Regions from separate parts of the Proteus terrae subsp. cibarius genome, predicted to be linked through region 2. Evidence: predicted binding sites of a transcription regulator. Region 2 holds the regulator's gene; each other region holds the start of a gene.
What was found. The regulator sigma-54, encoded in region 2, starts transcription at its own class of promoters, with help from an activator protein. The targets are predictions, from matches to a motif close to GTTGGCACANNTTTCGCTNT.
Positions count from the first base shown of each region.

Region 1 (10,504 bases), 770 kb from region 2:
ATTTTATTTATTATTATAATTTACGCTTTTATTCAGACTCAGTGGGGCGCGCAGAAAACCAGTGAATGGCTGACACAATACACTGACTATGATATTCGCTTCTCAGGTATTGAGCATGATCTTATGCAACCTGAGCAAGTCATTGTTCATGATCTCCTCGTTAATCCTAAACAAGACAAAGCCACTGTATCGGCAAAATCAGCACAAATTCGATTTAATTGGCAATTTTTTACCACGCCTTCTCATCTGCAAAAAATTACATTAGAAAATGGCAATATTGAGTTTGCAGACAAAACACCTTCAATCCCCTTAAGTGCCGATATCTTACAATTTAAAAATATGGCGCTAAACAGTAAAAAAAATAATTTTTCTTTTGATGCCAAGAAAGTAACAGGTGGTATTACGCCATGGATCCCAACATCAACTGACTTGATAGGGGCAGGCCATTTCCAATTTTCTATTGCTAACGGCATGATAAATAATAATGAATTCAGTAATTTTATTATCTCTGGGCAATATCAACCCAATAGTATTCAAATAGAGAAATTAGGTACTCGCCTACTTAATGGCTCACTATCTTTGAGTGGGCAATATCAAGATAATCAATGGAAATTTGATGAGGTTTATATGAATGGGTTGCGCTGGCAATCCTCGCAAACCTTTAATGAATTAATTCAGTCTCTCTCTGAATATCCTCGTATTAGTATAAGAGCACTTAATATTGTTGATTTTACTGCTGAAGGAAAACAGTGGGCAGTCAGTGGCTTTGATGGGCAATTTTCTCAGTTTAGTTGGGATAACGCTCTTTCATTTACAACTGGTGAACTCAATACAAATGATGTTGTTTTTCAAGATGAACACTTCACTGATCTTATTGCAAAACTCAACCAGCAGAACAATCAACTCAATCTAGATAGCCTCAGCCTACGCTACGAGAAAGGCTTAATTAAACTTGCTGGCCATTGGAATAAAGACAACAAAAGCATCACGATCCAAGACGCTACATTATCGGGCTTTTTATATACACTACCTGAAAATTGGCTCACTTTTTTAGCTAAACCAATAGATGATAAGAGTAATATTCAAAATATCACTATCGAACAGTTATCTATCAATCAATCCATTTTGATTGATATCACGCCAGAATTTCCATTCCAATTCACTAACTTAACAGGAAAATTGCAAAATTTAATGATTGCAAAAGAAGGTGAATGGGGATTATGGCAAGGCTCTGCAGTATTTAATGCTGATAGTGGTACATTAAATCGTATTGAATTACGCCGCCCTGATTTAAAAATCATCACTCAACAAGACAACGCTATCGTTGAGCAATATTCAGCATTTATTGGTGATGGCATTGTTCGAGGTTCAGCCGGTTTAGTGCAATCTAACCAACAGCGCCAATTTTCACTTATTGCTAATGGACTCAATGTTCCTTTATCAATACCTTACACATTAGGTTTCAAAACAACCTACTCTGACGAAGTAGGCCAATTCTCACTAAAACTGAAAGGTGATTTACGCTCAAGCCCAGTGGAATCAACACTTAATGGTACATTAACTGGAAGTAAAGGTGAGCAACAAATACTCAACTCAGTGATACAAAATGGCGAAATAATTAATCACCGATAATATTGATCTTTCGCAGGAGCACGGATTGCTCCCTTTATAAAAAGCGTTACAATGCGCTATTGCCCTTTTCTTTATTGTGGAGTTTTCATGTCTGACGAAGATTTTTCCCCTGAAAAAATATCTTTAAATGCGTTTCAACAATCTCCTTTAACTGCACTTGAAGATAACAGCACACTGCTTGTGTGTGATGACAACAAAACTCCGCTGTTCTATTGCCTTTCTAAAGAAGACTACGATGCATTGATTGAACGAGTTATGGATGCTGAACTTGCAGCGATCGTACTTGAACGTCGCCAAAATAAATTAGATGAACTTGATTTAGACTAATCTTATCGATGTATAATTTGTCTTAAATAGAACAAACAAAAAACACCCTTTCAGGTGTTTTTTGTTTTATCGCGTCTTCAAAAATGAACTTAACGTTTTTTCTTTTTACGGCCAGGCTGAACAAAACGCTTACGGGAATTATTTTCCGTTTCTTTGGTTTTTGTTTGAGGAATATGAATACCCAATGCTTTTGCATTACTACTGATTTGTTTTTTCGGCTTATTTTGCTTTGGCTTTGGTGGTGCTTCAGAAGTTGATTTTTCAATCGCTTCAAATAAGGTAATTAGTTCATCATCGGTCAAATCACGCCATTCACCAACAGGCAATCCCGATAAACTCACATTCATAATACGAATGCGTTCAAGCTTAGTGACTTCATAACCAAAATATTCACACATACGACGAATTTGACGATTTAATCCTTGAACTAAGGTAATACGAAACACCATCGGCGCTTCTTTCTTAACCTTACATTTCTTGGTTTTTTGTCCCATGATAGGAACACCAGCACCCATTCCATGAATAAACTCATCTGTGATCGGCTTATTCACTGTCACAAGGTACTCTTTTTCGTGATCATTACCTGCACGTAGGATTTTATTCACTAAATCGCCGTGGTTGGTCAGGAAAATCAATCCTTGTGAATCTTTATCTAAACGTCCAATTGGGAAAATACGAGTACTGTGGTTAACATAGTCAACAATATTATCTTTTTCGCCATCATCTGTGGTACTGACAATACCCACTGGCTTATTCAGTGCAATCAAAACCAGCTCAGAGTTATCCTGTGCTTCAATCAATCGACCATTGACTTTGACTTCATCACCAGCAAATACTTGGTCGCCAATACTGGCGCGTTTGCCATTAATAAGGACAAGTCCTTGCTCAATATAACGGTCAGCCTCACGGCGTGAGCAGATCCCGCTTTCACTGATATATTTATTAAGACGAGTAGATAAATTGGTGTCCATGCTTCCCTCCGTAAACTGCGAAATATACATCAATTGGATAGCGATAGAAACACTATAAAATAAGCATCAAAGTATAGATTGATTATCCCCACACTTTAACGTAAGAAAAATAACAAAAATGTCTGTAAGAATGGTAAAAAATAGATTAAATTCAATACATTACAAAATACACGCTTAACACTGCTTATTTTGTGAAGGTAAAACAATATAAGTCCCACTAAAAACAGCACCGACACCTTCATCACCACAAATATCAACATCTAGCTTAATGCGGGCCTTACTGCCCTTCGCTAATCGCCCTAAATCCCCGCTTAAATTTTCCATATCTGCAACGGCTGCAGGGCGTCCTGATACAGGTTTGCGATAACGAATATGAGCATCCACCAGCACAATATCACCTTGCAGCTTATGCTCTCGCATTAATAGCCAAATCAATCCCCAACCTGTTAATGTTGCGAGTGAAAATTGGCTTCCTGCAAAAATAGTGTAATGAGGGTTTTGGTTTCCCGCTTCTGGGATAGTGGTATAAAAACGAGTTCCCGTATATTGAGTAATACGTAATCCCATTTTCTCACTTAAAGGTATATGTTGGTGCCACTGTTTTTGTAATTCAGCACACCAATCTGGTCGATGAAGAATGTCATCTAAAGACTCAATACTTTTTTTCATAAAAAAGTGCTTAATGGGTGTGGTTTGAGGGCCAGTGACTAGACCACAATTTTCATAACCCAATTTTTCAAAGAAGTTTACAGACTCTTCTCTTGCACTACACACGATCCGTTTTATACCTTCTTGGCGAGCCAATGATTCTAGCGCCATAGCGACAAGAGTGCCTAAGCCTTTACCTTGTGCATCGGTACGTACTGCCATAAAGCGGATAGCGCCTTCGTTATCCGCATTAATATAAAGCCGTCCAATCGCGACAGGTTGTCCAGTTTCATCGACAACCATTTGGTGATGAGCAAAGGTATCATAACCGTCTTTTTCAGAGCCTTCTGGTTGATGTAGAGGTTTACGAAGCATTTCCCAGCGAAAAGCATAATAGGCATCAAATTCCGCCTCTGTTTTTGGGGTTCGCAAATGGTACATATCAGAGCTCCTTTTAACATCACTATATGTTCGACGTTATACCTGCAACCAAAAGGTGACTGGACCGTCATTAGTCAGTGTGATTTGCATATCCGCGGCGAATTGGCCTGTTTGTGTTTCTAAACCTTGTTGCTGACATTGTTCTATAAAGTAGTGGTAGAGGTTTTTCGCTAATTCAGGGGGCGCACCATTCGAAAAACCAGGGCGCATTCCTTTTTGTGTTTCTGCTGCCAGTGTGAATTGAGAGACGACTAATAAACTACCACCTGCTTGTTGCACATTTAGGTTCATTTTATCGTTTTCATCGCTAAATATGCGATAACCGCACACTTTTTCACATAATCTTTTGGCTTTCTGTTCGTTGTCATCTTTCTCTACACCTAATAAAACCAACAAACCTTGATTAATAGCGCCGACTGTTTCACCAGCAATATCTACTTTTGCCTGTGTCACTCGTTGAATTAACGCGATCATACTCTCTCCAAAATAAATCAATAAAAAAGGATAACAAATTCAATCCATTGTTATCCTTACAATAGCATTATTCTTCTACAGGGAGAGAAAAATCATAATCTTTGAAATAATCAATGACTGTTTGTTTATCAATAACATGTACACCTTTCATACCCACAGCAATAGCTGCATCAACATTGGCTTTCACATCATCAAAGAAAACGGCATCTTGTGCTTCAATGTCTTCAGACTGTAAAACATACTTATAAATTTCAGGATCAGGTTTTCTCATACCGATATCTTGAGATAGATAGAGGAAATCGGCGGAGGCTGCTATTTCAGGATAGTGTTCAGGCCAGTAATTTTGATGTAAACGATTAGTATTTGATAACACCACAACCCGATGTCCTTGCTCTCTTAACTTATTCATTATATCAATGACTTCAGGGCGTAATGCGACGAAAATAGCTTGCCATCCTTCTGCAAACTGTTCAAAGCTTAAATTCATTTCTAATTCTGAACTGATTTCTTCTGCAAATTCGATGTCTGTAATATTACCGCGTTCGTGTAATTTAAAGATCTCTCCTGTGGTGAAGTTCTTTTTTATGTTCGCTAATGGAACACCACTGAGTTTACTCCATACTGCGAATACCCGGTTAAAATCGATATCAATAATCACATTACCCATATCAAAGATATAAAGCATAAATCCTCTCCATAATAGAAAACTCATTTTACTTTAATCATAAATCGCTTTACTGAACAGGCTTAAACGCTAAAAAGTACAATAATCACACTTAATTTTTTTGTAAAACATAAAACCAGAATAGGTGAAGATGAAAAATGAGACTAAAAGCATCATTATCTATGATGCATAATAGGGTGGATGATGACTTTTGATATTGATACCAGAAAAAAACACTTAAGTTGTAAATGTAAGTTGAGGAATAAAAGATAAGAAAAGAGATGAAAGAAGAGAAGAGAAAAACTTATGCGGTGGCAAATTTTCCACCGCATTCGTCTTATAGTACAACTAGTACCATATACTCTAAATAATTTAAGTTACAGCTAGGCGACTAATTAAGCGCAGCCAATTCTGTAACTTGAAGTATGACGAGTATAAACTCAGGGCGCTAACGCGCCCTAAGAATTATGTTATCAGAATAACGAATTAGTCTTTGCTACGGTAAGCCCGACGACGATCGTTTTCTGACAGATAACGCTTACGCAGACGAATAGACTGCGGAGTAACTTCAACTAACTCATCGTCATCAATAAATTCTAATGCTTGCTCTAACGTTTGCTTAATGTGTGGCGTCAGTGTTGTCGCTTCATCCGTACCAGAAGCACGCATGTTAGTCAGCTTTTTACCTGTTAAGCAGTTTACTGTTAAGTCATTAGAACGAGTATGAATACCAATGATTTGGCCTTCATAAACTTCTGCACCATGAGTAACAAATAATTTACCACGATCTTGTAAGCTATACAGTGCGTAAGCAACGGCTTTACCTTGACCATTAGAGATCATAACACCGTTATTACGACGACCGATTTCACCTGGACGAACATCATCATAGTGACTGAATGTTGCATACAGTAAACCAGTACCTGATGTCATAGTCATAAATTCAGTACGGAAACCAATCAGACCACGGCTAGGAATAATGTAGTCTAAACGTACACGTCCTTTACCATCTGGTTGCATATCACGCATTTCGCCTTTACGCTCACCCATCGCTTGCATCACATCACCTTGGTGTTGTTCTTCAATGTCGATAGTAACTTGTTCGAAAGGCTCTTGTTTACGACCGTCAATATCACGGAAGATAACTTTAGGACGAGATACACCTAATTCGTAACCTTCACGACGCATATTTTCAATCAGAACTGACAGGTGAAGCTCACCACGACCTGATACACGGAATGCATCTGGATCTTCAGTTTCTTCTACACGTAATGCTACGTTATGGACTAACTCTTTTTTCAGACGATCTAAAATCTGACGAGAAGTCACAAACTTACCTTCACGACCACAGAAAGGTGAAGTATTAACACAGAAATACATGCTAACAGTTGGTTCATCAACGGCTAATGCAGGTAATGCTTCAACAGCACCTGTTTCACAGATCGTATCAGAAATATTCAGTTCACCTAAGCCTGTGATTGCGATGATATCGCCAGCTTCAGCAACATCTACTTCGATACGTTCTAAGCCTAAATGACCTAACACTTTACCGACTTTACCGTTACGAGTATTACCTTCGCTATCGATGATAGTCACTTGCTGGTTAGGTTTAACCTTACCACGCTTGATACGACCGATACCGATAACACCTAGGTAGTTGTTGTAGTCCAACTGAGAAATTTGCATCTGGAATGTGCCTTCCAGATCAACTTTTGGTGGCTCTACATATTTGACAATAGCTTCATATAACGGAGTCATATCTTCAGCCATGTCATTGTAATCTGTTCCCGCAATACCGTTTAATGCAGATGCATAGATAATTGGGAAATCAAGTTGTTCGTCAGTTGCGCCTAAGTTTACGAACAGGTCAAATACCTGATCAACAACCCAGTCTGGACGCGCACCAGGGCGGTCAACTTTATTGATAACAACAATTGGTTTTAAGTTGTTAGCAAACGCTTTTTGTGTCACAAAACGAGTTTGTGGCATTGGGCCATCCATCGCGTCAACCAGCAATAGAACGCAGTCTACCATAGACATAACGCGTTCTACCTCACCACCGAAGTCGGCGTGTCCTGGGGTATCTACGATATTGATACGATAGTCATTCCATTTAATCGCTGTATTTTTCGCAAGAATAGTAATTCCGCGCTCTCTTTCGAGATCATTTGAGTCCATCACGCGCTCAGCAACGGTTTCACGTTCGCCGAACGTACCAGATTGCTGTAGTAATTTATCGACGATAGTTGTTTTACCATGGTCAACGTGGGCGATGATGGCGATATTACGCAAGTTTTCGATCACAAAATTTGCCTCAGGCATTGTAGAAATAAGCGCAGTATTGTACACGCTTTAGACGAGAGACTAAACAAGATCACAATAATGATTGCTTAACAATATGCAATTAATTGAATTGTGATCCTTTTCACGCCTCAGAATTTAGTAGCATCCGTTCGATTGCACCAAAACAGTGCAACTAATTAGGCTTAATTTGCACCAACTTTGTGCAATAATTAAAAAATCACAGGAGATATTCTACACTAAACTTCATCAATACAGTATATATCCCTTTTTAGATAAGTTGGCATGCTTTTCGCAATAGAATTTAGGTGAGCAAAAAATTCACCGAAAAATGTGTAAGGCCACTGCACTCAATAAAACCATTCGCCAGGAGAGTTCCTATGTCCCTTGAACATGTATTATCCATGATTGAAGAACATAAAGTTAGATATATTGACTTACGTTTCACTGATACCCGCGGTAAAGAACAACACCTTACTATTCCGGCTCATCAGGTTAACGATGATTTCTTTGAAGAAGGAAAAATGTTCGATGGTTCTTCTATTGGTGGCTGGAAAGGCATTAACGAATCAGACATGGTACTGATGCCAGATGCAACAACCGCAATGCTTGACCCATTTTTCCAAGATCCAACCCTGATTATTCGTTGTGACGTTTTAGAACCTGGCACAATGAAAGGTTACGATCGCGATCCACGTTCTATCTCAAAACGTGCTGAAGACTTTTTAAAATCAAGTGGTATCGCAGACACAGTGCTGTTTGGACCAGAGCCAGAATTCTTCCTGTTTGATGATATTCGTTTTAAAAACGATATTTCAGGTGCTTCTTACGCTATCAATGATATTGAAGCGGCTTGGAACACTAACACGAAATATGAAGACGGTAACAAAGGGCACCGCCCAATGGTTAAAGGGGGGTATTTCCCACTGCCGCCTGTTGATTCATCACAAGATATTCGTTCTACCATGTGTAACATTATGGAAGAAATGGGCTTAGTTGTTGAAGCTCACCACCATGAAGTAGCAACTGCTGGCCAAAATGAAGTGGCAACCCGCTTTAATACTATGACCAAAAAAGCAGATGAAACCCAAATTTATAAATACGTGGTACAAAACGTCGCTCACGTATTTGGTAAAACCGCGACCTTTATGCCGAAACCATTAGTTGGTGATAACGGTTCAGGTATGCACTGCCATATGTCACTGTCTAAAAACGGCGTAAACCTGTTTGCAGGCGACAAATACGGCGGATTATCTGAAATGGCGCTGTATTACATCGGCGGTATTATCAAACATGCTCGTGCATTAAATGCATTTACTAACCCAACTACTAACTCTTACAAACGTTTAGTTCCAGGTTTTGAAGCACCTGTAATGCTGGCTTACTCTGCACGTAACCGTTCAGCGTCAATTCGTATTCCAGTTGTTGCTAGTATGAAAGCACGCCGTATTGAAGTACGTTTCCCAGATCCGTTAGCAAACCCTTACCTTGCGTTTGCTGCGCAGTTAATGGCTGGTCTTGATGGGATTATCAATAAAATTCACCCTGGTGATGCTATGGATAAAAACCTCTATGACTTACCACCAGAAGAAGCGAAAGAGATCCCAACTGTCGCAGGTTCATTAGAAGAAGCATTAAATACATTAAATGCAGATCGTGAATTTTTAACTCGCGGTGGCGTATTTACTGATGATGCTATTGATGCTTACTTAGAGTTATTACGAGCGGATGTTCAACGTGTACGTATGGCTCCGCATCCTCTTGAATTTGAAATGTATTACAGCGCTTAAGACTATTTTTACTAATAAACACTTAAGCCTAGATGTAAAACTGTTTTTTTTGCCGTGAAGCTATTTTGCCCATCTTCGGATGGGCACTTTTCTCCCACTTAAGGAGTCAGTCTTTTCACTTACGCATTGGTTCATTAATGTAATAAAGGTAAGATGCACTAAAATGGTGCAATGGGGTATTCAATATGGAAACGGCAGACTTACCTGACAACACATTAATTTTAGACTCACTGATACACTCTGTATTAGTTATCAATAAAGAGTTTATTATTTGCTACGCAAATCATTCTGCGTTACAGGTTTTAGCACAAAGCCGTCGAAAATTATTTGAAACGCCTTTCACTGCCCTTTTCAGCTATTACTCTTTTGATGCTGATTTAATGCGTGAAACATTAGCGAATGGACAAAGCTTTACCGACAATGAAGTGATATTGGTTGTCAATAACCAACCACACACAATGTCGCTCAGTGCCCAACCTATTTCCGAGCAACATATTTTGCTGGAACTGGCGCCTATGGATAGTCAACGCCGGTTAAGCCAAGAGCAGATCCAACAAGCCCAGCAAATGGCTGCTAGGGAATTGGTTAGGGGGCTGGCACATGAAATAAAAAATCCATTAGGAGGATTACGGGGCGCGGCTCAGTTGCTGGCAAAATCCTTACCTGATCCAGCATTAACGGAATACACGCAAGTCATTATTGAACAAGCTGATCGCCTACGTGTGCTGGTGGACAGATTACTCGGCCCTCAACATCCAGGGACAAAAACACATCAGAGCATTCACCATGTTGTTGAGCGCGTTGCTCAGCTTATTTCACTTGAATGCCCTGAAAATGTCACCTTACTAAAAGATTACGATCCGAGCTTACCTGAGTTATCTCATTACCCAGATCAAATAGAACAAGTACTCCTAAATATTACACGTAATGCGTTACAAGCCGTTGAAAAAACAGGAGGGACGATTATTTTACGTACCCGTACTGCTTTTCAAGTCACACTTCATGGCGAACGCCATCGCCTTGTTGCTCGCATTGATGTGATTGATACCGGTGATGGTATTCCTCCTCATCTGCAAGATACACTTTTTTATCCCATGGTTAGTGGTCGAGAAGGTGGCAATGGGTTGGGGTTATCTATTGCACGTAATTTAGTGGATCAGCATGCTGGTAAAATTGAATTTACTAGTTGGCCCGGAAATACTGAATTTTCTATTTATTTACCAATTAAGTAGGAGATAACCAATGCAAAAAGGAAA
Region 1 is NZ_CP047349.1:3,680,941-3,691,444, forward strand. Features, by position in the region: gene GTH25_RS16865 (AsmA family protein) at 1-1,632, shown strand, start outside; gene GTH25_RS16870 (hypothetical protein) at 1,720-1,959, shown strand; gene rluF (23S rRNA pseudouridine(2604) synthase RluF) at 2,049-2,930, opposite strand; gene fabY (fatty acid biosynthesis protein FabY) at 3,105-4,019, opposite strand; gene dtd (D-aminoacyl-tRNA deacylase) at 4,056-4,493, opposite strand; gene yihX (glucose-1-phosphatase) at 4,561-5,178, opposite strand; gene typA (ribosome-dependent GTPase TypA) at 5,644-7,479, opposite strand; gene glnA (glutamate--ammonia ligase) at 7,839-9,248, shown strand; gene glnL (nitrogen regulation protein NR(II)) at 9,434-10,480, shown strand; gene glnG (nitrogen regulation protein NR(I)) at 10,491-10,504, shown strand, end outside.
Region 1: a site for sigma-54 is predicted at 7,738-7,757, ahead of glnA (glutamate--ammonia ligase). Genes of this name have one in related genera too.

Region 2 (10,504 bases):
ATAAAGCGCAAAAGTAATTAAGCGTAGAAGGCACGCCCTGAAAATCGCAGTGATACTGAATTTACACTGCGTTTTCAGGATGATCAGGTTTTATGCTGATTCTGATAAATCTTTTAGATATTGGAATAGTAAGCGGAATGATTTTGGTGGTTTATTCGCTTCTTTTTCTTTTTTTACATTACGGATAAGTGTGCGTAATTGTTGGCGATCGGCCATTGGATAAAGTGCCACGACTTCTTCAATCACTTCATTACCACCTTCGATAAGGCGAATTCGCAGATCTTCTAGTTTATGTAACACTAAGATCTGTTGGTTGTGGCGGTTTTTTAGTTTATCGAGTGCTTGGCGGATCGGATCTTCGTCCACATTGCGCAGTAGTTTTCCAATATATTGAATTTGGCGACGGCGTGCTTCACGCTGTACTTTTTGTGCTAATTGAATAGAGGCTAATAATTTCTCATCTAATGGCACACGCTCTAATTCTTGCGCACTTAATTCAACTAATTCAGTACCCAGTTTTTTGAGTGCTTCAGCATCACGTTTAATTTCACTTTTGCTGACCCAGATAATTTCTTCCTCTTCTTCCTCTTCTGACGATGTATCGTCAAATTCAGGATTGAGGTAATGCCACTCTTCAGGCTGCTTTGCCATAATAAAAATTCCTGTTGCAGAGTAAGCCGGGAGTGTGATTTGGTGAATGACCAAAAGCCCGACGGGTGATAACATTCATATATCTTCTATTGTAACTGGGAAAATCGCTTGTTGACCACCTGTCAATTGATTTACTTTGCGAAAAATAAGTAAAAAGTGGTGTTCTCCTTAGGAAAATGGTTCTCAATGAATAATTCAGATCAGGTAAAACAGCTTGAAGACGCCGTCTCACTCGCATTAGAGCTGGCTGCAAAACAGTGTGATAGTGCCGAAGTCGCTATTAATAAATCGACGGGTATTAGTGTGAGTACGCGTTACGGTGAAGTTGAAAATGTTGAATTTAACAGTGATGGTGCTTTAGGCATTACGGTTTACCAACAACAACGTAAAGGTAGTGCATCTTCAACAGATTTAAGTCCTGATGCAATTAAGCAAGCTGTACAGGCCGCTGTGGATATTGCACGCTACACTTCCGTTGACCCATATGCAGGACCTGCTGATCAAGATCTATTAGCCTTTGATGCGCCTTTCCTTGATCTTTACCATCCTACCGAGATAACGGCAGATAAAGCGATTGAATTAGCATCAAGAGCAGAAAAAGCTGCTTTAGATAGCGATAGTCGTATTATTAATACCGAAGGGGGGAGCTTTAATAGTCATAGTGGAACCCGTGTATTTGGTAATAGCCTTGGCTTATTAAAAAGCTATTCATCTTCACGTTATTCTATGTCGAGCTGTGTTATTGCTCGTGATGGTGAAGATATGGAACGCGATTATGCCTACACCATTAGCCGTCGTTTTGATGATCTAGAATCACCTGAGTGGGTAGGTCAAGAGTGTGCTCGCCGTACTTTATCTCGCCTTGCACCTCGTAAACTTCCAACCATGAAAGCCCCCGTTATTTTTGCTGCCGATGTTGCGACAGGTATTTTTGGTCATTTGGTTGCAGCAATTAGTGGTAGCATGATTTATCGTGAATCTTCTTGCTTACTCGATAGCTTAGGTAAGCAAATTTTCCCTCAATGGCTAAATATTCAAGAACGACCTCACTTAATAAGAGGTTTGGCATCAACACCGTTTGATAGTGAAGGTGTGCGCACAACCGATGCCGAAATTATTAAAGATGGCGTATTACAAGAGTGGCTATTAACTACTTATTCAGCGAGAAAATTGGGTTTAAAAAGTAATGGTCATGCTGGTGGGATCCATAACTGGTATATCCCAGGACAAGGTTTATCGTTTGATGCGTTGTTAAAAGAGATGGGAACAGGTCTTGTTGTCACTGAATTGATGGGACAAGGCGTCAGCACAGTAACGGGTGATTATTCTCGTGGCGCGAGTGGTTTTTGGGTTGAAAACGGTGAAATCCAATACCCTGTAAGCGAAGTGACTATTGCCGGTAATTTAAAAGATATGTGGGCAAATATTGCCACTATGGGTGATGATATCGAGATGCGTAGTAATGTTCAGTGTGGATCGCTGTTATTACCAGAAATGAGTATTGCTGGTGAGTGAATTTTAGACACTTATCGTAACCTTTAATCTCAGCCCGCAATGGGCTGAGATATCGCGTTTATCAGTGTGCTTTTCAATTTGATAAGATAAAAATAAGACGCGAACCTTCAGCTCTGCTTAACGGTGTAATTCACCCGCAGCTTCAGGTTGGTATAGAATTTCTAATACTTTAACCTTGGTTTCAAGGCCATTTGGTAGCTTCCAACTGATCTCATCATCAATCGCTAAACCTAGTAGCGCAGCACCCATTGGCGCCATAACGGAAAGTTCAGTAGTGCTATCTTTTAATGAAGCAGGATACACTAACGTACGAGTACGCTCTTCATTATTTTTTAAGTCCATAAAACGGACTTTGCTGTTCATTGTGACAATATTAGCAGGGATATCAGCTGGTGTAACAATGTCAGCACGATCTAACTCTTCATTCAATGCTTCAGCAATCGGGCTATCTGCAAATGCCGGTTGTTCAAGTAATGAATCTAAACGTTCTGCATCAAGTTCGTTGATGATAATTGTTGGCTTTGTCATACCACACTCCAATTTATTCCAATGCAAAACAACACCCCCACGGGTGAGGTGGGGGTGTTGTTAAACTCATATAAGAGATAATAGGCGGTTCTGTATAAAAAAGAAAGAGACAGTGATCACAGTCTCTTTCGGGTTATTTAGTTAAGAAATGCTAATCTATTGTTTTCTATTACGATTATTCTTCATCAAACCCCGATTCAAATAATGCGATAATAGCATCAATAGCTTCATTTTCATCACTACCAGTTACTTCTATATCAATTTGACTGCCTTGCTCTGAATCTAACATCAGCATAGCAATCACACTATCCGCTTGTGCTTCAACCCCTTCGTTGTTGCGTAAAATGACGGTTGATTGAAATGTTTTTACTAAATCAAACAACTTCATCGCAGGCCTTGCATGCATACCAAGTCGATTTTTAATCGCAACTTGTCGATATTGGGTCATTTGCGTTTTTCTAGTGTTCTGTGGCGTGATTGTACGTTTTTCCCTCTAGAACGGAAATAATCTGCGAGTTGCTCTGCAACATAAACAGAACGGTGTTTACCACCCGTACAACCAATCGCAACCGTCAAATAACTACGGTTATTGGTTTCTAACATCGGCAACCAAAGTTCAAGGTAGCTTCTAGTTTGATAAATAAAGTTATGAACTTCGGTGTGTCTATCTAAAAATGCCGCGACAGGGCGATCAAGACCTGTCATTGGACGCAGTTTAGGATCCCAATGTGGATTTGGTAAGAAACGCACATCAAAAACATAGTCTGCATCAATAGGAATACCATGCTTAAAGCCAAATGATTCAAAGACCATCGTCAGCTCACGTTCACGCTTACCTAATAAGCGAGTACGTAGCATTTCTGCGAGCTCATGAACTGACATCTCAGAAGTATCAATGATGAGATCAGCGCGTGATCGCAATGGCTCAAGTAGATCACTTTCGGTATCAATTGCCACTTCTAATGAAAGGTTCTTGGTCGAAAGAGGGTGAAGACGTCGAGTATCACTATAACGACGAATTAAGGTATTTCTATCTGCATCTAAAAATAAGAGTTGTGGAGAATATTCAGCGGGTAAACTTTCCAGCGCTTTTTCGAAGATCTCCGGCGATTCTGGCATATTTCGGACATCAATACTGACTGCGGCAGCAGAAGCATCACGTTCAGCCAGTGTTTTTGCGAGCTCAGGTAAAAGATCAACAGGTAAGTTATCAACACAATAAAATCCCATGTCTTCAAGCGCACGCAAAGCGACTGACTTACCTGAACCAGAGCGTCCGCTGACTATCATCAGCACCATGAGGTAGCTCCCCTATAATTTCCCAGTGATGAATATCATTCCACTGTATGCTATTCGCGTCCTACTAAACCCGTAGGGGTTATTCTGTGATAATCTGATAAAGCTCTTCATCACTTTGTGCGGAGCGTAGTCGGCGACATAAGTTTTTGTCTGCCAACTGTTTTGCAATCAAAGACAGTGTGTGTAAATGTTCCTTACATTGTGTCGCAGGAACGAGTAATGCGAACAACAAGTCGACAGGTTGATTATCAATAGCGTCGAAGGCAATAGGTTCGCTTAGGTGAAGAAACACACCAACTACTTTTTCTGTTTCATCACTTTCAATACGTCCATGAGGGATAGCTAACCCCCCCCCAATCCCTGTTGTACCGACTTTTTCACGCGTCAATAAAGCTTCAAATATCAGTGTTTCGGGTAAATTAAGTGCTTTTGCTGCACTTTCACTGATAATTTCTAACGCGCGCTTTTTACTCGTGCAATGTACATCATTATGCGTACATGCCAGAGAAAGTACGTCGCTAATATTCATCTTTGTATCGTTGTTCATTGTCTTATTCACTTAGACCAGCAAACCAGATGCCACAAAGTGACATCTGGTTTTTTGTTACTGATATTGATTAGGCGTTGGATTAAACCGAGTCATAAACAACGCAGTAACTTCGCCGATTGTATCCCCATTTTACAATGGGAAATGAATTAATGTTGTCTCAGTTTATCTTTGTGTTTGGTTAATTGACGAGCCAGCTTATCCATTAATCCATCAATTGCTGCGTACATATCTTCTGCTTCTGCAGAGGCATGCAACTCACCGCCATTAACTTGAATGGTCGCTTCCGCGATTTTATTAACTTTCTCGACTTTCAGGATCACCTGAACGTTATTAATTTTGTCAAAGAACTGAGGTAATTTCGCGCTTTTTGCTTTGACTGTATCACGCAGAGCATCGGTTAATTCAATATTATGACCAGTGATTTGAAGTTCCATAGTGTCTTCCTTCTCAATTATGCTCAAACCAACTCTTTGCGTTGATTTGAAGGCGGGATGGATAATGACTCTCTATACTTCGCAACAGTGCGTCGAGCAACTTGTATTCCAAGCTCTCCGAGCATATCAGCCAGTTTACTATCACTAAGTGGTTTCGCTGGGTTTTCTGCTGCGATTAGTTTCTTCACTAAAGCCCTGATTGCTGTTGAAGAGGCTTCGCCTCCGCTATCAGTATTCACATGGCTAGAGAAAAAATACTTCAATTCGAAAATTCCTCTTGGACAATGCAAAAATTTTTGCGTTGTCACTCGAGAAATGGTGGATTCGTGCATTTCAACCTGCTCAGCAATATCTGCTAACACAAGGGGTTTCATATGCTCTTCACCCAATTCGAAAAATGCTTGCTGTGTGTCAACAATGCAATGAGCGACTTTTAATAATGTCTCATTACGGCTTTCTAGACTTTTTATCAGCCATTTGGCTTCTTGTAAATTGTCACGAATAAATTTTCCATCGCTCTCATTTTGAGTCGATTGACCCAATGCCGCATAGGTCTCATTTATTCGTAGGCGAGGAATGCTATCTGTATTTAACTCAACTTGCCAGCGTTCACCTGATTTTTTTACCAGTATATCTGGAATAACATACTCTGACTCGCCTGTATCAATACTTAATCCGGGCTTAGGATCAAGAGACTGGATCATCTCAATAACAGATTTAAGTGTCTCTTCTCGTAACTTCGTTTGACGCATCAATTGGCGAAAATCACGGTTACCTAGCAACTCTAAATATTGGCTAATCACTAACTGCGTTTCTTTAAGATAAGGTGTTTCTGTTGAAAAAGCGGATAGCTGAATCAAAAGACACTCTTTTAAATCACGCGCAGCAACACCAATAGGATCAAAGCGTTGGATACGTTTTAATACAGCTTCGACTTCATCAAGCTCTAGCTCATCATCGCCCATTCCAGCAAGGATGTCATCTGTTGTGACAGTTAAATATCCTGTTTCATCAATAGCATCAATAATACTTATCGCAATTGCTCTGTCTGTTTCTGAAAATGGAGTGAGATCAGCCTGCCAGGTTAGATAATCTTGCAATGAAGTGGTTGTTTCGCCTTGATACAGTGGAAGTTCATCATCAGTATAGTCATTACTGGTGCCAGAAGGTGTGCCTGCGGTGTAGATTTCTTCCCATTGAGTATCTAAAGGGAGATCATCAGGCATCTCTTTTTGCTCTAAAGCATCCAGTGTATCGAACTCTTCAACTTCGTTTTCAGTTGTTGTTTTTGTGGAGTCTGACTGACTTTCTGTATGAGAGGTATCATCTGAAACGGGATCTTGTTGATCATCGTCTTGTTCTAGAAGTGGATTAGACTCAAGTGCTTGCTGAATTTCTTGTTGTAATTCAAGCGTCGAAAGTTGCAACAAACGAATAGCCTGTTGTAGCTGTGGCGTCATTGCCAGTTGCTGACTAAGACGAAGTTGCAGACTTTGTTTCATAATAATGCGATGAATCCTTTGCTGTAGTCATCCATGACAGAGTAAAAGTGAATCAAAGATTACAGGCGGAAGCCTTCACCTAAGTAAACACGTTTAACTTGCTCATTTTCAAGAATTTCTTCTGGTGAACCATGAGCAATAAGGTGACCTTGGCTGACGATATAAGCACGTTCACACACATCTAATGTTTCACGAACGTTATGGTCAGTAATCAGTACACCTAGTCCATAATCACGTAGATGCTGGATAATTTTTTTAATATCTAATACGGAAATAGGGTCAACACCTGCAAAAGGTTCATCTAATAAAATGAATTTAGGGTTTGCGGCCAATGCCCGTGCGATTTCAACACGACGGCGTTCACCCCCTGATAATGATTGCCCTAAGCTGTTACGTAAGTGGCTGACATTAAACTCTTCGAGCAGCTCTTCTGCACGGTCTTTTCGTTCTTCAGGCGTTAGATCATGGCGGATTTCTAAGATCCCCATAATGTTGTCATAAACGCTTAAGCGTCTAAAAATAGACGCTTCTTGAGGAAGATAGCCAATGCCTTTACGTGCTCGTTCATGTAACGGTAACAGCGTAATGTCTTCATCATCAATTGTAATACTACCTGCATCACGAGCTACAATGCCAACAACCATATAAAATGTGGTTGTTTTACCTGCACCATTGGGTCCAAGTAAGCCGACAATCTCACCTGAATTAACGTTTAGGCTCACATCACCGACAACGGTGCGCCCTTTGTATGCTTTTGCTAAATTTTCAGCTTTTAACAGCGCCATAAAGTGTTACTTACCTTTGTTGTTAACACCAGGGCCTTTCTCTTGCAACTGGGAAGGCAGTAAAACAGTAGTCACTTGTTTACCTTTACCGCTAAAAGCTTCCATTTGCTGAGTTGGGACGAGATAAGTGATCTTATCACCGGTGATATTACTGTCTAATTGTTCAAGATAGGCTTTACCCGTTAAGGTCATTAACTCTTTATCCATTTCATAGGTCATTTTCTCGCCACGACCTTTGATAGGTTTACCATCATCTTGTAACTGATAAAAAGTCACAGGGTTACCAAACGCTTCTATTACGATCCTTTTGGAGTCACCGCCTGGGCGTGTGACAACAACTTTATCAGCACGAATATCGATAGAACCTTGTTTGATCACAACATTTTGCGTAAAGGTTGTGACGTTTTTTTCTAGATCAAGCGACTGTTTCTCTGAGTTCACAACAATAGGTTGTTGTGTGTCATCTTTAAGCGCCATCGCAGGTACACTTATCGCTAAAAGTGTACCGATAATCAGTGTATTACGGATTTTTTGATTCATTAGGGATCTCATAATAGGTGTTTACCTTTTCAATCAGCTCTGCACGTTTCTCGCGCAGATTGCCTCGCATTTTTAAGCCGACTGATTTCAGTCCGACGCCGATAATAGTCACTTCATCATCAGAGGAAACATCCTGTGTATCCAAATTTGCAATAGCATTGTCTGTGCTTATTCTCTGTAGCTGAGAATCATCCGTTAAGCTATCAATTTGAACATCGCCATAAAGATAGAGCATTTTACTGTTTGTTAGCTTGGCTTTATTTGCGCGTACTGTCCATGTTGCATCCCCTGTCGGTGAATAGGTAGTTAAGACAGGGTTAGTAAACCATGTAAACTTTTGCTGAGCATAGTTTTTGACATCATCAGCAACAAGTTTATATCCGAGTATACCTGTTGGCTCGTAAACAAAAGATATCGATGATTTGGATTGATAGGTTGGCTGACCATCATCAACAATCTCACCATCACCGAATTCAGTGTTATTAGTATAGTTCCAGCCAATCAGCCCGAGGGCGATAATGGCAAGAATTAAGGTAAACCAGGATTTTAATTTATTCATTCTGTATCGTTATACGTTAAATCGAAAGACCTTTAGCTTCTTCAAGCCGACCTTGCGCTAAAAGGATTAAATCACACAATTCTCGTACTGCACCACGACCACCCGCAATGCGTGTCACGTAATTTGCACGAGGTGTAAGTAATGGATGTGCATCAGCCACGGCGACAGAAAGTCCCACTTTTTCCATTACAGGTAAATCAATCAGGTCGTCACCAATATAGGCTGTTTGTTCAGATTTAAGGTTTAGTGTATCTAACAGTTGTTGATACGCCAAAAGCTTATTATGCTGACCTTGGTAAAGATATGTAATGCCAAGGGTTTTAGCACGATCTTCTAACAGTTTAGACTGACGACCTGTAATGATAGCAACCTCAATGCCAGATGTGAGCAAACAACGGATGCCATACCCATCACGGACATTAAAGGCTTTTAATTCTTCGCCATTATTGCCCATGTAAATGAGTCCGTCCGACATCACACCATCAACATCACAAATCAGCAATTGGATTTTTTCTGCTTTTTTGATGATTTGCTCACTTACTGCACCATAACAAGTTTCTATCATTGTATTCATTTTTATCCTTCGAACGTTATGAATAGCTTATACAACACCAGCCTGTAATAAATCATGCATATGTAAAACACCTAACAGGATATCACTATCTTGTTCTGTTACTAATAGGGAGGTGATATGTTTTGCTTGCATTAAATTCAGTGCTTCAACCGCCAAACAATCGGGGCGAATACGAATACCGCCTCTTGTCATAACATCTGATATTTTGGCATTGTTAAGATCTATCCCTAAATCAAATATTCTTCGTAAATCACCGTCAGTAAAGATGCCGTTGATCAGCATACTATCATCACAAATAACGGTCATACCTAATTTTTTACGGGTTATCTCGACAAGAGCTTCACGTAAAGTGGCGTCTTTAGTGACGCGTGGAATATCCGCTTCTTTATTCATTAAATCACTGACATGAAGGAGTAATTTACGACCTAATGCCCCACCTGGATGAGAAAGCGCAAAATCTTCAGCAGTAAAACCACGGGCACGTAACAGTGCGATCGCGAGTGCATCACCCATTACCAAGGTTGCGGTTGTACTGGTTGTTGGTGCAAGTCCTAAAGGACAGGCTTCTTTAGGTACTTTGATACAAAGATGAATATCAGACGCTTTCCCCATTGTACTTTGAGGAGTGCGTGTCATACAAATCAGTGTTATCTGTTTACGTTTAAGTACTGGGATCAGCGCGAGGATCTCGCTGGCTTCACCTGAGTTTGAAATTGCCAGAACGATATCTTTTTCTGTCACCATGCCTAAGTCACCATGGCTTGCTTCGCCGGGATGAACAAAGAAAGAAGGTGTTCCTGTGCTGGCGAATGTAGCCGCAATTTTATGTCCAATATGGCCAGATTTACCCATACCCATAACAATGACTCTACCTTGGCAGTGGAAAATTTTTTCACAGGCAAGAGTGAAGTCATCATTGATGTATTGTTCTAGTTCAGCTAACCCATCACGCTCAATATGAAGGACTTTTTTACCTGCTTGCTGAAAATCAAACTCGGTCATTTTTTTGTACCATTTATTTTAGGTTAAGAGAGAATGTGCGACGCACAACACCGTAATATAAACAATAAAGCAAACTAACAAGAATATCCCTTTTCCTCGATTAAGACGTCGTTTACGTCCTAATGAAAAGAGAGAAAACAGTAAACTGGCGACAACAAGCACAGCAAAGCTAAAATAAAATGTGTTGATATTAAATGTGCTTGGTGAGAGTAATGCTGGCATTCCTAACACAAAAGTTAGATTGAAAATATTAGCGCCTATAATATTCCCTAATGCTAATTCATTCTCGCGTCTTAGTGCTGCCACAATAGTTGTGGCTAATTCAGGTAGGCTTGTTCCTATAGATAGCAAGGTTAAACCAACAAAAAAGCCACTAAGATGATACTGTTGCATTAAAATAAAGACATTATCCAATATCATTTGAGTAGCAACTGGAATAATAAGTAAAGCAATAACAACCCAAAAAAGTGCAACAGAATTACGGGGATTTGTTTGTAATTCGAAACGCGTTAAGGTTTCTAAAGGTAATACGTGACGCTCTTGCGTGAGTGTTTTATGCATCGTT
Region 2 is NZ_CP047349.1:509,434-519,937, forward strand. Features, by position in the region: gene GTH25_RS02445 (barstar family protein) at 1-17, shown strand, start outside; gene yjgA (ribosome biogenesis factor YjgA) at 91-651, opposite strand; gene pmbA (metalloprotease PmbA) at 838-2,166, shown strand; gene rnk (nucleoside diphosphate kinase regulator) at 2,284-2,694, opposite strand; gene npr (PTS phosphocarrier protein NPr) at 2,870-3,142, opposite strand; gene rapZ (RNase adapter RapZ) at 3,139-3,993, opposite strand; gene ptsN (PTS IIA-like nitrogen regulatory protein PtsN) at 4,073-4,540, opposite strand; gene hpf (ribosome hibernation promoting factor) at 4,690-4,977, opposite strand; gene rpoN (RNA polymerase factor sigma-54) at 5,001-6,479, opposite strand; gene lptB (LPS export ABC transporter ATP-binding protein) at 6,539-7,264, opposite strand; gene lptA (lipopolysaccharide ABC transporter substrate-binding protein LptA) at 7,271-7,804, opposite strand; gene lptC (LPS export ABC transporter periplasmic protein LptC) at 7,785-8,363, opposite strand; gene kdsC (3-deoxy-manno-octulosonate-8-phosphatase KdsC) at 8,380-8,937, opposite strand; gene kdsD (arabinose-5-phosphate isomerase KdsD) at 8,965-9,939, opposite strand; gene GTH25_RS02515 (calcium/sodium antiporter) at 9,958-10,504, opposite strand, start outside.

Region 3 (10,504 bases), 220 kb from region 2:
TGGCTATGTCTCTGATTTTGACTTTTTACCAACCGCTCTCCAACCTTATGGTTTAGGCTTTATGGATACAAACCTGCAAGTTGCTACCATTGACCATTCGATGTGGTTTCATCGTCCATTCCGTGTAGATGATTGGTTGCTTTATGTGATTGAAAGCCCTTCAGCATCAGGCGGTAGAGGATTTGTGAGAGGTAAATTCTTTAATACAAACGGTCAGCTAGTGGCGTCTTCTGTTCAAGAAGGGGTGATTCGCCAAAAACGTACTAAACATTCAAAATAATATCTTGGCATATTCCCCCCTCAAAAGAGGGGGAATAGACAATTACTGCTGATAAGCTCTTTCACCATGAGTTGTTAAATCTAATCCATCATGCTCTTCCTCTTCAGAAACGCGTAACCCCACCAGCTTATCTGCGATTTTAAAACTAATATAAGCAACAGCACCAGACCAAATTACCGTGATCACAACACTGATTAATTGAATTAAAACCTGTTTATTCAGTGTCATACCATCGCTATACCCTACACCACCTAAAAATGAAGCTGTAAATATCCCAGTTAATAGGCAACCTGCAATACCGCAAGTACCATGAATACCAAAAACATCACAAACATCATCGGCTTTTAACCAGCGTTTTAAAACAACAACCCCCCAAAGCCCAATAATTCCTCCCATTACACCAATAAATAAAGCGCCCATCACGCCAACAGTGCCAGCAGCTGGCGTAATCGCCACTAACCCTGCAATACAACCTGAACAACCACCTAACATAGAGGGCTTACCTCTGGTTATCCATTCTGATGCAGTCCAAGAAAGTACGGCTCCCGCAGTTGCAACTATCGTATTTAAAAACGCTAAAGCCGCAATCGCATTTGCACTGCCAGCAGAGCCTGCATTAAAACCGAACCAACCGATATAAAGTACAGCCGTACCTGTAAAAACCATGGGTAAATTATGAGGTTTAAGCGCTATATGCTGACTATCACGTCGTTTACCAAGTAAGTAAGCACCAACAAGAGCTGCAATAGCAGCATTAATATGTACGACGGTTCCCCCAGCAAAATCTAATGCACCATCATCGATTAACCAACCACCTTCTCCCCATACCATATGAGCAATAGGGATATAAGAAAAAGAGAACCAAATAATCGTAAAAATAAGCAATGCAGAAAAACGAATGCGCTCTCCTAATGCTCCAACAATTAATGCAACAGTGATAACCGCAAACGATCCTTGAAAAGCAACATGCACGTACTGATTAATTGAACCAGAGAGTGAATCCAGTGATACGTTATTCAAAAAAGTAAGTGACCACCCACCCCAGACTTTATTGCCCACAGTAAAAGCCAAACTGTAGCCAAAAGTTATCCAAAGAATGACCACAACACTAAAGATCATCATCACTTGTGTGATCAAAGAAAGTACGTTTTTACTTCTTAGTAATCCTCCATAAAATAAGGCGATACCAGGTATAGTCATAAAGAAAACCAAAACAGTACATATCAACATAAAACCATTATCGGCTTTATCAACAGTCACTGTTTCAGTTGCAAATACAGATGAAGAAAAGTGTGTAAGCACTAACATTAATAGCAAAGAAAGTAAGCGTTTCATCGAATATCTCCTTTAAAGAGCTTCATCACCAGATTCACCGGTACGAATACGGATTGCCTGCAATAATTCCAAAACAAAAATTTTTCCATCTCCTACTTTTCCTGTATCCGTCGCTTGCATAATCACTTGCATAACAGGCTCAAGTTGTTCATCACAAATAGCGAGTTCTATTTTTACTTTGGGAAGAAAATTAATTTCGTATTCTGCTCCTCTATATAACTCTGCATGTCCTTTCTGTCGCCCATATCCCTTTACTTCGCTAATTGTCATTCCCTTTATGCCTAACTCAGAGAGTGACTCTCGTACTTCTTCTAATTTAAATGGCTTAATAATGGCGATGATATATTTCATATAAACCTCGTCGATATTTGAAAGAGCAAAGCCTATATAGCAAAGCAAAAGATATGCCACTATTTAATTGATTGATATTTATAAGAAAATAAATATTTAAAACTATTAAAGTGAAAAGGTTCACCGAATTGGTGCAAAAATATGACGGCTATTTTGCTCAAAGCAAGATAATCGGGAAATAAAAAAGGGCACATACATAAAAATGATGTGCCCTTTAAAATTATATTTTTTATTTAAGGTTATTATTCTACTTCAATAGGATCTTGTTCTTGTAAAGACTCTCTGACTTGCTGTAATTGATACATATTATAGTATCGGCCTTTTTGTGAGAGTAACTTAGTATGACCGCCCTGCTCGACAATTGCACCACGATGAAGCACCACAATTTCATTGGCTTCAATAATAGTGGAAAGTCGGTGAGCAATAACAATCAGTGTCGTTTTTTCTCTAACCACTTTTAACGCTTTTTGTATGGCTTGTTCTGTTCCTGAATCAATATTTGCTGTTGCCTCATCCAGAATAAGAATACGAGGAGGTATTAATAGTACACGAGCCAATGCAAGTAACTGCTTTTGTCCAGCAGATAAGCGACTACCTTGCTCACCAAGTTCTGTTTGTAGCCCTTCAGGTAAGGCTTTAGCCCACTGATCAAGTTGTACTGTCTCTAGTACCTGCCATAAATGTAACTCATCACATTCACGCCCTAATGTAATATTGTCATGCAGTGAGCCAGATAATAAAACAGGATCTTGCTGCACCATCGCAATACCACTGCGTAATGCGGCGTGAGAGTACGCTTCTAACGGTTGATTATCTAAAAAGATACTCCCTTTTTGCCAAGGGTAATTTCCCATTAATAAACTAGCTAAAGTACTCTTGCCACTTCCTGTGTGCCCAACGAATGCGACAAAATGACGAGCAGGAATAGTTAAATTGATATCTTTTAATACCCATTGCTCATCACGATACGCAAACCAAAGAGAGTTAACGTCAATATTACCTTGGGTGATGGTGTGTGATGATGAACCGTAGCGCTGCAAAGGAGCATCCATTAGTTCAAAAACACGCTCACCAGAGACAACCGCCTGTTGTAAAATCGACTGCTGAGATGTCAGGGTGATCAAAGGTTCATTTAATCGACCTAAATAACTAATAAATGCATAAATAACCCCAACACCAATAACAGCACTGCCTTGATACCCAAACAGCATTAATAAACCACACAGAACCAACGCAGAGAGCATACTTAGTAAAGGACGTAATAACAGGCCATCAAGTTTTAACGCTTTCATACGTGCTTGGTAATGTTGCCAGCTGTCATCTGACATTCTTTCACCAAATCGAGCTTGTTGCCTAAATTGCTGAATAACTGACATGCCATTGATGACTTCATGGAAACCATCATTTATATTGGCAAGAAAATGACGTACATTACGAACTATCGGCGTACTCAGTCGCTGATAAAGCATCATTACACCAATAACTGCTGGGAAGATTGTCATCGCGATTAATGCCATTTGCCATTCTAATAAGAACATGGCGATCAGCATTACAACCACTAAAGCAATTGCTCGGAATAATGTTGGTAACACGTTCACAAACAAATCTTTAATCGTCTCAGTGTCATTTGTTACACGAGAAATTAATTGCCCTACAGGCTGATTATCAAAAGCACTTAATGGCTGTTTTAGTGCCGCACTCATTACATCAGTGCGTAATTGTTGTACAACCCCAACTGCCGCATGATTAAACACAATAGCTTGATAATAGTGAAGTGTGGCAGCGATCACCTGTAAAAGGATGAAAGCTAACGCCAGGCCTAATGATGACATTAACTCCACATTATTTGTGGCAACTTTTGCATCAATAAAATAACCAACAATTAATGGGCCCCCCACTTCTGCAATGGCAGCTACCCACAACATAATGACACCCCATGCCATAGGCTTGCGATAGTTTTTACCATAAGTCAAAAGACGCTTTAATGCAGGTAATAGCGCTTTAACGGATTTATTTTTATTCATCGTCATCTAGCGCGGCCTCTAATTGCTGATAATGGTACATATCTTGATACCAACCCGGTATTGAAATTAATTGCTGATGTGTACCTTGCTCTATAATCTCACCCTGTTTTAGAACTAAAATATTAGTAGCACCAACTAATGCAGATAAGCGATGAGCGCTAATAATTAACGTTCTGTCTTTTCGCCATTGCGACAAGTTTTGCAAAATTTGATATTCAGTCTGTCCATCAACAGCGGATAGAGCGTCATCTAATAATAAAATTTCAGCATCCAATAATAGTGCTCGAGCAATAGAAATACGCTGTTTTTGTCCACCAGATAACATCACGCCCTTTTCACCGACTTGTGTTTGATATCCTTCCGGTAAGCGTAAAATATCCTCATGAATATTTGCCAGTTTCGCAACAGACTCTATTTCTTCTTTTGTCGCATCAGGATGCCCTAAGGCAATATTTCCCGCGATGGTATCTGAAAATAGGAAAGGTGTTTGATTAACAACGGCCAATCGTGCTCGCCATTCATCAAGTTTCAATTGATAAATAGGTATAGATTGAAAACAAATCTCACCTTCAGTCACATCATAAAGTCGTTGAATAACAGCAAGTAATGTACTTTTTCCACTTCCAGTCATTCCACAAACACCCAACATTTCACCGGGTGATAATGTGAAATGAACATTTTTCAGTGTTTCTGTTGTTTGTTCGGGATATTGGAAACGTTTGATATCAACAGATAACACACCTCGACCTTGCTTTGGTGATAATTCACCATCAACCATATCGAGTTTTTCATCCAATAAACTATTAATCCGGCTATAAGCAGCACTACCACGCTCAACAATATTGAACATCCATGCTAATGCCAGCATTGGCCAGATCATTTGACCTAAATACATTACAAAGCTGGTTAGTTCACCCAATGTCATTTTGCCATTAATAACAAAATAGCTACCTCCGGCCACAGCGAGTAAATTAGCAAAACCAATAGCCATGAAAATAGTAGGATCAAATAGCGCATCAATTCGTGCAACACGCATATTTTGACGTCCAGTTTCTTTTGCAACATCATCAAAACGAGAGGCATGCTGTTGCTCTAGCCCGAATGATTTGATCATGCGAATACTACTCAGGCTTTCTTGTGCTTGATTATTGAGTGAAGAGAAAAATGCCTGTGCGGTTTTAAAGCGGCTGTGTAGTTTATCGCCATATCGCTTAATTAAAATTGCCATGATTGGCATAGGTAATAATGAAATTAGTGTTAGTTCCCAACTTAACTGAATACTCATCATGACAAGCACAGCAAGCCCCATAACCATAGAATCCACTAAGGTCAATACACCTTCGCCCGCTGCAAAAACGACTTTATCAACATCATTGGTGGTACGTGCGATTAAATCACCTGTACGATAGCGGTGATAAAATGAAGAGGATTGCTGGTTAAGTTGTTGGTAAATTTGCATCCGCAGTTTCACTGCGAGTTGATAAGATGCACCAAATAACCAAAGACGCCAAAAATAACGTAAAAGGTAAACTGCGAGGGCAATTAATACCATCACACCAATCCAATTCATCACTTGGCTAAATGTCAGACTATGGTTATCGACACCATCCACAATGATCCCTACAATCTTCGGGGGGATCACCTGTAATACTGCGATAACCATCAATAAGAAAATGGCACCTACATAACGACGCCATTCACTGAGGAAATACCAACTGAGCTGTGAAAATAGAGCCACGCCTTAAATCCTAAGGTTATACAAAAAAATAAAAGTGCCAGTTGGTAAAGATGAATCTTATTCAGGTATCGGCATTGCCGTTGTGTATTTAATTTTTTCCATTGCGAAGTTAGAAGTCACATCAATAAGACCCGGTACGCCATTAACCATACGCTTATAAAATAGGTCGTAACTTTTCATGTCTACTACTTCAACATGCATTAGATAATCACACTCACCCGCCATTCGATAGAATGTCAGTACTTCTGGCATTTGCTTAACAAATGAAACAAACTGTTCGTACCATTCGCTATTATGTTGCTGTGTTCTAATCATAACAATAACTGTTAAACCTAGCCCGATTTTTTCACTATCAAGCAGGGCAACACGCTTACGAATATACCCTTCATCCTCTAGTCTTTTCAATCGTTTCCAGCAAGGTGTTGAGGTTAGGTTAACAGCCTCAGCCAAAGTATTCAGTGAGAGGCTTGAATCTTCCTGTAACAGCGCTAATAGTTTACGGTCAATCTTATCTAACATAGATACTCCTTCAAAATATGCCCCTACAAAAAATAATGATAACCTGCCCCTTACTATAAGAGTAATCATCTAATGATAAATCGGTAATAAATTGCCATAATATATGTACTTTTATGCGTACTAATCCTTATAGAAATTCAATATTCAGGAGTATTCTGATGAAAAAAACGGTCGTTGTCTTTAGTGGTGGACAAGATTCGACAACCTGCCTTATTCAAGCATTAGAAAAGTACGATGAAGTACATTGCATTACGTTTAATTATGGTCAACGCCATAAAGAAGAAATTGAGGTAGCACAAAAAGTTAGTCAATTACTGGGAGCAACTGCGCATAAAGTTTTAGATGTAAGTTTACTCAATGAACTCGCTATCAGTAGCCTAACTCGCGACAATATTCCTGTTCCTGATTTCAAAGAAAGTGAAGAAAGTGATATTCCAAGTACCTTCGTACCGGGTAGAAATATCCTTTTCCTTACTTTAGCTGCAATTTACGCTTATCAAATTGGTGCAGAGAGTGTCATCACCGGTGTTTGTGAGACTGATTTCTCTGGTTACCCTGATTGTCGTGATGAATTTGTAAAAGCACTGAATCATGCTGTCAGCTTAGGTATTGCACGTGATATTAAATTTATCACACCATTAATGTGGTTAGATAAAGCTGAAACTTGGGCCCTTGCTGATTACTATAAGAAGTTAGATTTCGTTCGTCATGAAACTTTAACTTGCTATAACGGTATTCAAGGTGATGGCTGTGGTGAATGTGCAGCCTGCCATTTAAGACAACGCGGATTAAGCACTTACTTAGCCGATAAAACATCAATTATGCAGGCAATGAAACAGAAAGTGGGCCTTAAATAATCATCATAATTACTTTGCTTATTATCATGACTCCCCGCCGTTCTATTTGCTTATGCAGTGATAATTCATCAAACATTATCACTGCATTAAATCATATTTGATTAGGCTAATAACATTGACTGAGAGATCTCTAATACTCTCTTTGTGTATTAGGATGATTGACGTACATACTCAAGCTTCTCTCTTAACTGATCTGTTAATGTCAGGGCTTTTTTAGTGTTAATATCTACAAGAACAAATGTGATTAATGCATCAGAGATAAGTGCGCCGTCTTTTTTTCTCACGATCTTCTGAGAAAGTACGCCACTTTTAATCCCCACTTCAGCAACATCACAATCAATCAGTAACTCATCACCTAAACTTGCAGGTAAGCGATAATTAATATTGATATTAGCAACCACTAACGCCAAGCCATTGCGCTTAAACCAATCAAAATCTAAATGTTGCTCAATCCAATCCCACCGGGCTTGCTCTAAAAACTCAAGATAACGTGCATTATTCACATGTTCAAAAACATCTAAATGGAAGCCATAAACTTTAATTAATGTACTCATATCAATTTATTACCTCTTGATTATTCTAATAAACTTTTTATAAAGTTTTTTTGCGATACCATAAATATAGCCAAGAAAATAAGTTTAGTAATTTCTGATATAGATTTATTTCGTTCTCTTTCAGAACAAAAAAACGCTAAGAAAATGTGTTTCTCTTATCAAAAAAATCAAAGAGAAACACGGGGATTTTCAATTAATATTCACGTTTCTGTTGTCACTTATACTCAACATCGTATAAGAATGAACACCTTAATTAATAACGATAAAATCACGATTTTGATCAACCAACTTCATACCAATTCCAAAAACTTTTTCAAGTTCATCAACAGTGGTAAAACGCCCTAGCTGCTCGCGATAATCAATAATGGCTTGCGCTTTCGCTTTTCCTATTCCTTTTAATCCCATTAGCTCATCTACTGTTGCCGTATTTAAATTAACTTTACCTTCTGTGTTGGCTTTATTTTCTTTAGCATCACGATCAACTGAGGTGTGAGTTTCGATTGAAACCGTTGGTGTTGAAGCCGGGGCTTCCTCTGCATAAGAGAGAGGAGAAAGACCTAATCCCAAAGCAAGGCAAATAGAGGCCATAAAACCTGACAACATTTTTTTATCCATCTTCATAATCATAATTTCCTTTTACTCAATAATTTCAAATTCGATGACATACAGAGATTTCTGAATGCAGAAGAAGAATGCCAATATATTGATCAATCAGCAATTACATAAAAATAAAACCACGAGAAATCACGAAAAATAAAAATGAATAAAAAAAGTATTACAAAAAATTATCGGGCTTGCTCTCAAACATGAGTTTTTTGAGAGGCGGAGTTATTATTTAAATTCTCAAGGATAGCTACCATAAAAAAACCCAGCTTTATGCTGGGTTTTCAATGTAATAATTCAAAATTGATTATTGATAATCTTTATCAAAAATTTCAATTTTAGCGTTATCTTTTAGATCACGTAACATGAGTTGTAACGCTTCTTCGCCCATCTGAGCACGATAGAGATTAGTCATAAACTCTAGTTGTTCAGATGTTGGTTTGCCATCTGTTACGCTGTCTAATTGAATGAGGACGACTTTGGTACCAGGCACATTAGTCATACCATACTCTTTTTTACCTTCAGCAGGTTTTGGCATAGAGAAAATAGCAGTTTGTACTACATCTGTTGCAGATGAGTGAACAATGCTTTCTTCACTACCAAACGAAATATTAGCAGCTTTCAGTGCTTCTTCGCCTTTGCCTTCTTTCAATGCAGCTAAAAGTTTTTGAGCCTGTGCATTCATTGCTTGTGATGCTTTTTGCTGTTTAACCAGCATAACAACTTGATCACGTACTTTATCTAATGGTTGGCTTGCTGAAGGCTTATAACCTTCTACACGCACGATAAATGCGCTGTCATTACCTAACGTCACCATATCTGAATTCATGCCTGTTGGGCCATTTTCATCCACTAATGAACCACCAAAAATTAACTGGGTGAGTTTTTCATTATTTAATGGTGCAGGAACTGTGTTTTCATCAAACCAATCAGTATTAACAACAGTTACATTGCCCGCTTTAGCGGCAGGCGCTAATGTGTCGTTATCGTTAGACGCAGCTTGGCTCACTTTTTGTTGTAATGCGAAGAAATCATCAATTGCTTTATTTTCACGCATTTTTGCCAGTAAATCTGTTTTCACTTCATCAAATGGTTTTACAACAGATTGTTTAACATCATCAAGGCGGAAAATTGCGTAACCATTGCTGATTTTAACAGGCTCAGAAATTTGGCCCTTTTCTGTCAAACTTGCATTAGCCAGCTCGGGTAATTCTTGTCCGATAGTTATCCAACCTAAAGAACCATTTTGTTTTTTAGAGAAACTATCAATAGATTTTTCTTTCACTAACGAAACAAAATCAGCGCCTTTTTTCAGCTCTTCTTCTGCCGCTTTAGCTGCCGCTTCGTCTGCTAATACTAAGATGCTGTATTGTTTTTGTCCTGTAGCTGTGAATTCATCAATATTACTATCATAGTAAGCCTTCGCTTCTTCATCAGTAATGTTGATGTTATTAAAATCTTTTTGAGCATTTAATTGGATATAACTAATTTTAAATTGCTCTGGCGCGATGAACATTTGGTTATTTTGCTCATAGAACGCTTTCACTTCTTCATCAGATGCCGTTTCTTTTTCAAGGAATGGCTGAATATCTAATGATGCTAAACGTACATTACGGCTTTGTAGCATTAAGCCTGCAAATTCTTTAACTTCGCTATCTAAGGCAAAATCTGTACCTTGAATAGAAAATTTTAATTGCTGATTGATAAGGTTTTGACGAATACCTTCTGCAAAGGCGTCAGCATCAATATTATTGCCTCTCAATAAATCGACATATTTTTTATTGTCAAATTTGCCGTCAGTTTGAAAGTAAGGAAGTGCAAAAATAGCATCTCTAATTTGCTGATCACCGGCTGAAATACCCAGATTTTGTGCAAATTGATCAAGTAATGCTTGGTTGATCAGCATATCAAGCGCTTGTTGGCGAATAAGTTTCTGACCGTCTTCCGATGAAGCAAGAGCAGCAAAATTTTCACCCATATCTTGTTGTAATTGAGCACGACGTTGCTGATAAGTTTGCTCTAATTGAGAACGGCTAATTTTATATCCGTTAACTTCAGCAGCATCATTAACGCCTGAACTAAAGAGATATCCGCCCACACCAGTTAGGACGAAGGAAAGGATGATCACAGCTAATAATATCTTTATAAATGGATTATTAGCAGTGGAACGAATGTTGTCCATCATAACGAGACGAGGCTCCGTTTGGTGAAATAAAAATTATTTTTATGGGTGTTACACGACT
Region 3 is NZ_CP047349.1:726,089-736,592, reverse strand. Features, by position in the region: gene tesB (acyl-CoA thioesterase II) at 1-280, shown strand, start outside; gene amtB (ammonium transporter AmtB) at 323-1,615, opposite strand; gene glnK (P-II family nitrogen regulator) at 1,628-1,966, opposite strand; gene GTH25_RS03380 (SmdB family multidrug efflux ABC transporter permease/ATP-binding protein) at 2,209-3,996, opposite strand; gene GTH25_RS03375 (SmdA family multidrug ABC transporter permease/ATP-binding protein) at 3,983-5,728, opposite strand; gene GTH25_RS03370 (Lrp/AsnC family transcriptional regulator) at 5,786-6,247, opposite strand; gene queC (7-cyano-7-deazaguanine synthase QueC) at 6,406-7,104, shown strand; gene GTH25_RS03360 (acyl-CoA thioesterase) at 7,254-7,658, opposite strand; gene GTH25_RS03355 (ComEA family DNA-binding protein) at 7,908-8,279, opposite strand; gene ppiD (peptidylprolyl isomerase) at 8,569-10,446, opposite strand.
Region 3: a site for sigma-54 is predicted at 2,008-2,027, ahead of glnK (P-II family nitrogen regulator). Genes of this name have one in related genera too.